Regions from separate parts of the Paenibacillus sp. GD4 genome, predicted to be linked through region 1. Evidence: riboswitches for the same ligand, from Rfam matches in the RefSeq annotation. Region 1 holds a riboswitch; the other holds the start of a gene.
The links. A riboswitch is a leader RNA that binds a small molecule or an ion and turns the genes downstream of it on or off. The one in region 1 is predicted to bind ZMP and ZTP.
Positions count from the first base shown of each region.

Region 2: linked by a shared signal. The riboswitch ahead of RAC89_RS17095 (bifunctional 5,10-methylenetetrahydrofolate dehydrogenase/5,10-methenyltetrahydrofolate cyclohydrolase) and the one ahead of rpiB (ribose 5-phosphate isomerase B) in region 1 are both predicted to bind ZMP and ZTP.

Region 1 covers NZ_JAVCYK010000001.1:2,589,538-2,593,897, reverse strand. The annotation lists gene glyA (serine hydroxymethyltransferase) at 1-1,232, opposite strand, end outside; gene RAC89_RS12280 (TIGR01440 family protein) at 1,266-1,847, opposite strand; gene rpiB (ribose 5-phosphate isomerase B) at 1,871-2,329, opposite strand; ZMP/ZTP riboswitch at 2,437-2,517, opposite strand; gene RAC89_RS12270 (low molecular weight protein arginine phosphatase) at 2,563-3,162, opposite strand; gene RAC89_RS12265 (manganese efflux pump MntP) at 3,309-3,875, opposite strand; gene RAC89_RS12260 (L-threonylcarbamoyladenylate synthase) at 3,973-4,360, opposite strand, start outside.
Region 2 covers NZ_JAVCYK010000001.1:3,526,415-3,530,774, reverse strand. The annotation lists gene RAC89_RS17100 (DUF2515 domain-containing protein) at 72-1,346, shown strand; ZMP/ZTP riboswitch at 1,405-1,487, shown strand; gene RAC89_RS17095 (bifunctional 5,10-methylenetetrahydrofolate dehydrogenase/5,10-methenyltetrahydrofolate cyclohydrolase) at 1,552-2,403, shown strand; gene RAC89_RS17090 (DUF2935 domain-containing protein) at 2,548-3,366, shown strand; gene RAC89_RS17085 (YmaF family protein) at 3,423-3,809, opposite strand; gene RAC89_RS17080 (hypothetical protein) at 3,960-4,337, shown strand.

The sequences.
Region 1 (4,360 bases):
GGGTACATTGGGAACTGCGCTGTCAAATCCTTCACCATACCGCGAACCTTCTCATGCACTGTCGTATCAGTAGGGTTTTTCAGCGTCAACGCAATGATCTTGGCGATCGTCTTCATCGCTTCCTGATCCATACCGCGGGAAGTCACAGCCGCCGTACCAACACGGATACCGCTTGTGATCATCGGCTTCGCCGGATCGAAAGGAATGGCGTTCTTGTTCACAGTTACGCCGATTTCGTCCAGAAGGTGTTCCGCATCCTTACCGGAAATGTTCAGGCTGCGCAGGTCGATCAGCATCAGGTGGTTGTCCGTACCGCCGGATACCAGGTTCACACCCTCTGCGAGCAAGCTTTCGGACAATACCTTCGCATTAGTCACTACATTCTGGGCGTACGTCTTGAAGTCAGGCTGTAGTGCTTCGCCAAGCGCAACGGCCTTCGCTGCGATCACGTGCATTAGAGGACCGCCCTGTGTACCTGGGAACACCGCTTTATCAATCGCTGCAGCCCATGGCTTGCGGCACAGGATCATACCGCCGCGAGGACCGCGGAGCGTTTTGTGAGTTGTCGTTGTAACGAAATGAGCATAAGGCACCGGATTCGGATGCAGGCCTGCAGCAACCAGACCGGCGATATGCGCCATGTCTACCATGAACAGCGCGCCTACATCATTAGCGATTTGCGCCATTTTCTCAAAATCGATGATGCGAGGGTAAGCACTTGCGCCAGCCACGATCAGACGAGGCTTGTGCTTGAAAGCTGCCTTACGAACATCATCATAATCGATGCGGGAGTCGGACTCGCTTACGCCGTAAGCCACGAAGTTATAAAGAATACCGGATGCGTTTACCGGGCTGCCGTGAGTCAAGTGACCGCCATGCGCCAGGTTCATACCCAGAATGGTATCCCCTGCGTTGACTGCCGCCAAGTAAACGGCAAGGTTCGCTTGTGCGCCGGAGTGAGGCTGAACGTTCGCATGCTCGGCACCGAACAGCTCCTTCGCACGGTCACGGGCAATATCCTCCACGATATCCACGTATTCACAACCGCCATAGTAACGCTTGCTTGGGTAACCTTCCGCATATTTGTTCGTCAGCACAGTGCCCATGGCCTGCATCACCGCTTCGCTAACGAAGTTCTCGGATGCAATCAGCTCGATTTTGTCGCGTTGGCGGCCGAGCTCGAGGTTCAGGGCTTCTACGATTTTAGGATCCTGCTTGCGTAATTGTTCCATGGTAAATTCCTCCCCAATGATTGATGTATATAATTAATTGCAGTTACTGTCTGAATGGGGTGCTTCCGCGGTGTACACCGCTCTAGCTCCGCCAATCAGTTTAGGTCGGGTATAGGCCGCCTGGACAGTCGCCTGTCCGATGGTTCGGATCGACGGCCGATACGGCACCGCTACCCGCTTGAGATGCATGCCGATCAAAGTACCTCCAAGATCGATGCCCGCATGAGCCTGCACCGTTTCAACGACGACCGCCTCCCGGAGATGCTTGTAGGCATAGGATGCCATCGAACCTCCGGCCGTCGGCACCGGGATGACGGCTACCTGCTCCAGCTGATACCTGCGCATCGCATCACGCTCTACAACAAGCGCTCGGTTCAAATGCTCGCAGCATTGGTAGACCGGGTAGAAACCTATCGCTTGCCGGGCCTCCTCGACTCCATCGTAAATGTGTCGAGCAACCTCCTCGGTTCCTGAGGTACCGATATGGTGGCCTAGAATCTCGCTGGTGCTTGTGCCGATCACGAGAAGCTGTTCCCGCTCCAGGCCTCCTGCGCGTGCAAGCTCCTCAATAATTTGCCGTACCTGCTCCTTGATCTGGGAAAGCTGAACCGTCATCGTTCGTTCCCCCTCTTCCCGACCTATGGATGAAGTGCGAACTTATCTTCGATCGCCTTCACTTTGCTCACACGGTTCTGATGGCGCTCGCCTTGGGAAAACTCCGTTTCGAGCCAGATCCGGATGATTTCCTGTGCAACGCCGGGGCCGATAACACGCTCTCCCATGGCCAGCACGTTCGAATCATTATGCTCCCGTGTAGCCTTCGCCGAGAACAAATCGTGAACCAAAGCGCAGCGAATACCCGGCACCTTGTTCGCCGCGATTGTCATTCCGATCCCGGTTCCGCAGATCAGAATTCCCTTATCCGCTTCCCCCTGCGTCACCTTCTCGCATACCGCGATCGCATAGTCCGGATAGTCAACGGAATCGGTGCAATTGCAACCGAGATCCTCCACTTGATGTCCCAGCGATTCGATAAAGCTGATCAATTCATCCTTCAAGCGTACACCTGCGTGATCTGCGCCTACGGCTACCTTCATAACTTTCGTCCTCCTTGGAGATTGATATTTCCATAGCTCCATTATAACCGAAAGCTTCGACAAAAACGAAAAAAGAGCATGTCGAATGCTGTACACAGCATTCCAATGCTCTTTGCCCAGGCGACCGGCCGTATTCCCTGATGCTCCACTGTGGTTGGTTCCACTCGTCGCCAGTTACATCAGGTCTTATTTGATACATTTATCATATCGGATTCCGGCGGCTCTGTAAAGCCCTATTGTTGCCCGCCTTGCTTCAGCTTTCGGACCAATTTGTGAAGCTGCTCCTCAATCTCCACGGCGCACTGCCGATAAAGCGACACCGGCCCGCCGAACGGATCAGCGATGTCCTGATTCGGGAGCTCCCGCTCCAGAGTCATCAGACGCGCCCGTTCTTCGTCAGTCACCGGCTGCGCCAAGGCCCGCTTCAGCTGCAGCTCGGTGAGCAAGCTGTTCATCTCTGCGATTTTGCCCGCCGCCTCCAGCTTATCATCAACGTATTCCTTCAAGGTTGCCACCTTGTCCACCGCATGCGGATAGAGCTGAATCGTATGACGCTTATGATTATTCGTCATCGTTAGAATCAAGTCCGCCCAATCCACCAGCGTCTCATTCAGCTGAGTGGATCGAAGCTCCTCCCCGAAGCCCTTCTCCTTCAGGATGGTCGCTGCGTGATCGGACATCGGCGTACCGTCATAGGCCGCCACTCCCGCCGAGCGCACCTCCATATCGTGAAGTCCTTGCTCCTGCAGCAGCAAGCGCATCATGCCTTCCGCCATCGGACTCCGGCAGGTGTTGCCGGTGCAGACGAACAAAATTCTTTTGTTATGCTTCATCGGAATTTGCCTGCCTCCTTGTTAAGAAGATTAGGATCGGCTGCGTGCCGTCTCCTTCATGCTCTGGATGATGCCGATTTACATCGATACCCTACTCCTTATTGTACCTCAAATGAAGATAAATATGGATAGGGAATGCAGCTGCATCAAGCAAAAACGAATTTTAATCCGAAGGCCAGCAGGATAATGCCGCCAAACGCCTCTCCGTACTCGCCCACCCAAGAACCAACATGACGGCCCAGCATCAAGCCGGTCACCGACATCAAGCCTCCTACCGCCCCGAACACCAGTACGGTCAGCAGCGGGTCCCCTGCAAACATCCCGAGCGAGACGCCGACGGAGAACGAATCAATACTAACGCTTAGGGAAAACAGGGTAATTCCCCACAGCGTGCGATGATCGAACGATTGCACCTCGTCTCCCTTGAGAGAGCTGTACACCATATGAGCACCCAGCAGCAGCAGCAGAATGCCTCCGCAGATCGTCGCGACCTGCCCGAGCAGTCCGCTCACGACGCCCCCCATCCACATCCCGCCAAGCGGCATAATCATGTGGAAGAACGCGATTACCAGGCTGATCTTCAGTATATCCAGCTTGCGGATTCCCTTCATGCCGATACCCAGGCCAAGCGACAGTGCGTCTAGACCAAGGGCTACAGCCATGATTAGTATCGTTACAAAATGTCCCCAAAATAGCGGCGACGCCCAAGTCATGCTTCTCCTCAACCCCCTGTCCTGTTCCTCATCAACTTATGCAGGACAAGGTGGAAACATGCCTAGGCTTGGCACGGTACCGGGGCATGCTCCGGGATTACACGAGGATGATTTCGTTGCCGGCCGCCTTGCGCAGCCGGTTCATGATCGCCGCGCCGAGCCCGTCCTCGGGGCAGGCCTCGATGACGATGAAGCCGGACTCCGCTTCATCAAAGCTGCGAAGCGCTGCGTAGAGCCCGTGGGCGACCTCCTCGAGGTCGCTGAGGGCGCCGCAGAGCGCGACGTGATCCGCCCGGAGGCGGCCGGCGTGCTCGCGGTAGGTGAGGACGCCGGTGCGATCGCCGCGGGCATGCGCTTGGTCGAGCTCGCTCTGGATGCGAGCGAGCACTTGTTCGGCGCCGGTGCCCGGCTGGCCTTGAACGAGCACGGCACGGCCGCGGGGCGCGTAGTGCGTGTACTTCATCCCCGGAGCGCGCGGAGCCTCG
Region 2 (4,360 bases), 940 kb from region 1:
ATACTCCTCATCCTTGCATAAGGTAAAGATACAGTATCCATAGTCGATAGCCTAGCGGAAGGGGGTGCCTTGTGTATCGCTGGAACGGATGGGATCTACTGCACAAGCTTGGAGATATGCCTAAAGAAGCAGTGGAGTGGCTGAAAGGCAAAAAAAATACGATCCTTCTGGAGAATCAACTGCTGGGTGCCGCACATCGGATTCGAATAAAACCGTCCGCGCTGGAAGCAGCCAAACGCCGGCTAGGATGGAAGCACGGATTCGGCGGCAATATTACGGGTAAAGAATCGGCGGCCTCCCTTTCCTCTTCGGAGAAAGCTCTGGTGGAGCGGATTCGCCGGGATACGCATGCTAATAACCGGAATAACGTGACGCGTACCGCCTCCTATTTGCGTCTCTACAGAGAACAGCCGGAGCTTCATTGGGCGTTTTTGGCCCATATGGTTTCCCGCAACGGCGGCTGGTGCATGACCGATCTAAAGGGCGAGCTGCTGCCTTATTTATTGAATGCCGAGCAGCGTGAGCACGTATTTTTATTCCTGGAGCGTGCCAACGCGTTGATCTTCCAAGACGCTTACCCCCAGCTGCTGCTCTATCAAGCCAGCCGCCGGGCCGGGCGCCCTCTCTTCCATCTCCTCCCGAGCTTTCATGTCTCCGCCTTCATGCGGCCGATATGGGAAGTCTTCTGGGAGTATGGAGATTCCGCACTGGTAACCGTCGGATTGGTCATTAACGAGCAGCACTATATTGAAGAGCGTGTGGTGCAGCACCCTTTTTTTCGGGAAAAGGTGCTTGATACCTTCTTCTTCACCACGCAATCGGTGCTGCAGCTAAACCAGGTCGTGTTCCCCTATGGAGAAACCGAAGGGCAAAGGCTTCGCGTTGCCGGGCTCGTCCTTGAGGACTTCAATCTGCTGAAAGAGCGAATTGAAGTAGGCAAAAAGCTGTATGCCATCCTCTTTGGCATCCCCGTCGTATTCGAAGGGGCGCGACGATTCGCCTTCGGCAAGCGGCATAGCGGTTCTCGCGCTGATTATTGGCCTCATCTGTATGCGGCGGTGCGCCATCAAGCTCCGGTTCCGAGCGGTCAATTAAAGGAACGACTGGAGGGCGGAGAGCTGCGGCCGGGAGCCGATCCATTATATAGTCCGTATCTGACCTCCGCCTGGAAGGATCGGGAGTTGGCTCCTATCGAGCGAGGCGACTGGTTCAAAAGCTTAGACGTATTGAACTATGTTACGGATATCGACGCCCCCTTCTCTTTCGAAATGACGCATGAGCACAGCTTCGGATTGAATAAGGTCGAGTTGGCCGTCCTTGCCGGGGATTTACTGACGAAGCCTTAGAACCTTTGGATTGATTCCATGGCAAGGTTGATGTAAGATGAAGCTATCAGCATAAATACAACCCGTATGTGACTGGCGGAACGTGGATGACCACGAGGAAGCATAGGGGCAGCAGTAACGCCGTACGCCTGGGCAGAGGTAAGGAGACATGTTCTCCTTGCCTCTTTTTGTTTTTCAATAACATGACGAAGGGTGTGTACCGGAAATGAAAAAAACGCTGATTTTGGATGGAGCCTGCGTGGCTCAGTCCGTTAAGGAGAAGCTGGCTCAGCGTATCCAGAGCTTAGCCTTGCAAGGCATTACCCCTTGTTTAGCCACGATTCTTGTTGGCGATGACCCTGCCTCCGAGACTTATGTCAAGATGAAGGGGAATGCGTGCCGTCGTCTGGGAATCCATTCAAGAAGAATACACCTTGATAGAAGCATCACAACAAATGAATTGATTACAATCATTAACGAGCTTAATCATGACGATCAGGTGCATGGCATTCTTTTGCAGCATCCGGTGCCGCATCATTTGGATGAGCGGGCGGCTTTTGAAGCGATTGCCATTGAAAAAGATGTGGACGGCGTTACGATGGCCGGGTTTGCCCGGAGCGCGTTTGGCTTGGCTGGCTTCCCCTGCTGCACGCCCGCGGCCATGATGGAGATCATGGACTACTATAAGCTGCCTATGGAAGGGAAGCATGCCGTTGTGATAGGCCGCAGTCCCATTCTAGGCAAGCCGGCTTCGTTGATGCTGCTTAACCGGAATGCAACGGTAACCGTATGCCACTCCAAAACGAAGGACCTCGACCGGATCGTGCAGCTGGCGGATATTGTCGTTGCTGCGGTCGGCAAGCCTCGCTTTGTGCAAGGCTCTTGGATCAAGGAAGGTGCTGTCGTGCTGGATGCAGGCTATAATCCAGGGAATATCGGGGATGTCGATTACGAGGCCTGCTTAAAGAAAGCTAGTGCCATCACTCCCGTCCCGGCCGGTGTCGGTCCGGTAACCATTGCTATGCTGCTTAAGCACACCGTTGAAGCAGCGGAGAAGCGCTTGGAGCTTGTGAAATAATGCTGTTGAACAAAAAACCAGGAACCTTGAGGATTTCTGGTTTTTTTTCTTATTTAACAAATTTTTCTTCCCTGTTAGGCTGAAGACAAACTGTGGCCTCATATACATAATCCTAATTCATTAGGTTGGAGGTGCACGTCCACAATGACAACTACGTTTGTTTCCCGATCATTGGACGAAACACGTTTTTGGTCTCGAATTATGAAAGAGCATTCATTATTCCTTAGACTCGGTTTCAGGTGTGAGGACACGCAGCTCATTCATGAAGCCAATCATTTTTATAACTTATTTGAAAGTATCGAGAATCGCTCCCACTCTTACACACCGGCAACCGATCCTGATACCATCCGGCAATTCAATGTTGAAGTGTATAACGCCGCTTCCTACATCTGGGCATTTAAGCGAAGGGTACTCGGGTTAATTTTGCAGTGCAAGTTACCCGGACAAAATAATTTCCCATTATTAGTTGATCACGTAAGCAGAGAAGCGAATTATTTCCGCACACGGTTAGCTGAATTAAATGCCGGCAGGCTTGATCCTCTACCTGATGCCATCATTAATGAAAATGTATTCTTTCTGAGAATTATGGCAGACCACGCAAAATTCATCGGTCATTTGCTTGACCCTTCGGAACGCCGCTTAGTGGAACAAGCGCGAAATTTTAGCGATGAGTTTGACCAGCTATTGTTCCAAGCCAGGGACCTGGATTCCATGCGTCCTCAGTCGCAAACGGTTCCTTTACTGGATCAATTTTTGGATCAAAATCGCGTGTCCGTACAATCACTTCGTGATTTTAAGAAAACCGCACGTGAACTTATCGAAGCTTGTAAAATAAAAAGCATGATTCACCCTTTATTAGCAGACCATGTCTTCCGGGAAGCAGAGAGATTCTTGGTTATCATCGACATGTTTGAATGCTCCCTTACCGGCGCTCCTATGCCTAGCATGCCAATTGGCGATTGAAGTGTAAATAAGAAAAAACAGCTTATGCACAAACGTACGTAAGCTGTTTTTGTCGTTTAACTCACTTCGTTTCCAGTATTCCCGCGATACATATGGGTGTGCGGATTCATTCCATTTACCGTCGTATATCCTTCGAAGTGATGATAATGCCCTCCGCCCGGGAGCGGGATCGATGGACCTGTCGTTCCGCGAATGATGTGGGTATGCCCTTGATCAATCGATGTCTCAGCATAGTATCCATGGACATGCTGCACTCCGCTTGAAGCAGGCGCTGTCATTGCCGAATATTGATGACTGTGTCCCGCATCGTATGAGGTAATTCCTGAAAAAGGATGTGCGTGAACGACAGGTCTTCCATCCCAGGATGTGATGAACAGCTGGTGCGAATGATGCGGATCAGACTCTCCGGAATCAAAAATAAACCCCGTAATCGGTATGACCATACATTTCATCCTTTCACTGTAAAATAAACACTGATACAGTGTATGAGTATTGTGGAATCCTTGTATGGGCTTCTTTGAAAATCTAACAATTTCAGGTAACCCTTTACAATTTAGGCGAATATCCTGAGGGTGTAGAGGAGGGATAGGCAAGTGTATAATCCAATATACCTTGATCAAAGCCAGGGAATGCACCCTATGGCTAACGATGTAAAAACCGTTTGTCAAAAATACATGAAATATCATGTTATTGCCCAAACCGCAAACGGATCACAGTTTGATGCAATTATCGACGACATCGATGCGGACGGAGTTACCATGTTAGTTCCTGAAGAGCTTGAGGCACACCGTGAAGATGAGCAGGAGGACCGACAATTCGGCTTTGGCGGAAATAGATTCCGCCGGTATCATCGACGCCGTTTTCCATTCCAAACGTTTGTGTTTCCATTTTTCGTACCTTACCCATATTATTCCCCGTACTATTTTTATCCACCGTACCCAACCTATCCGGCTTATCCTTGGTTTGGCTAGGGCCGGTAAAAATCCAAACAAAA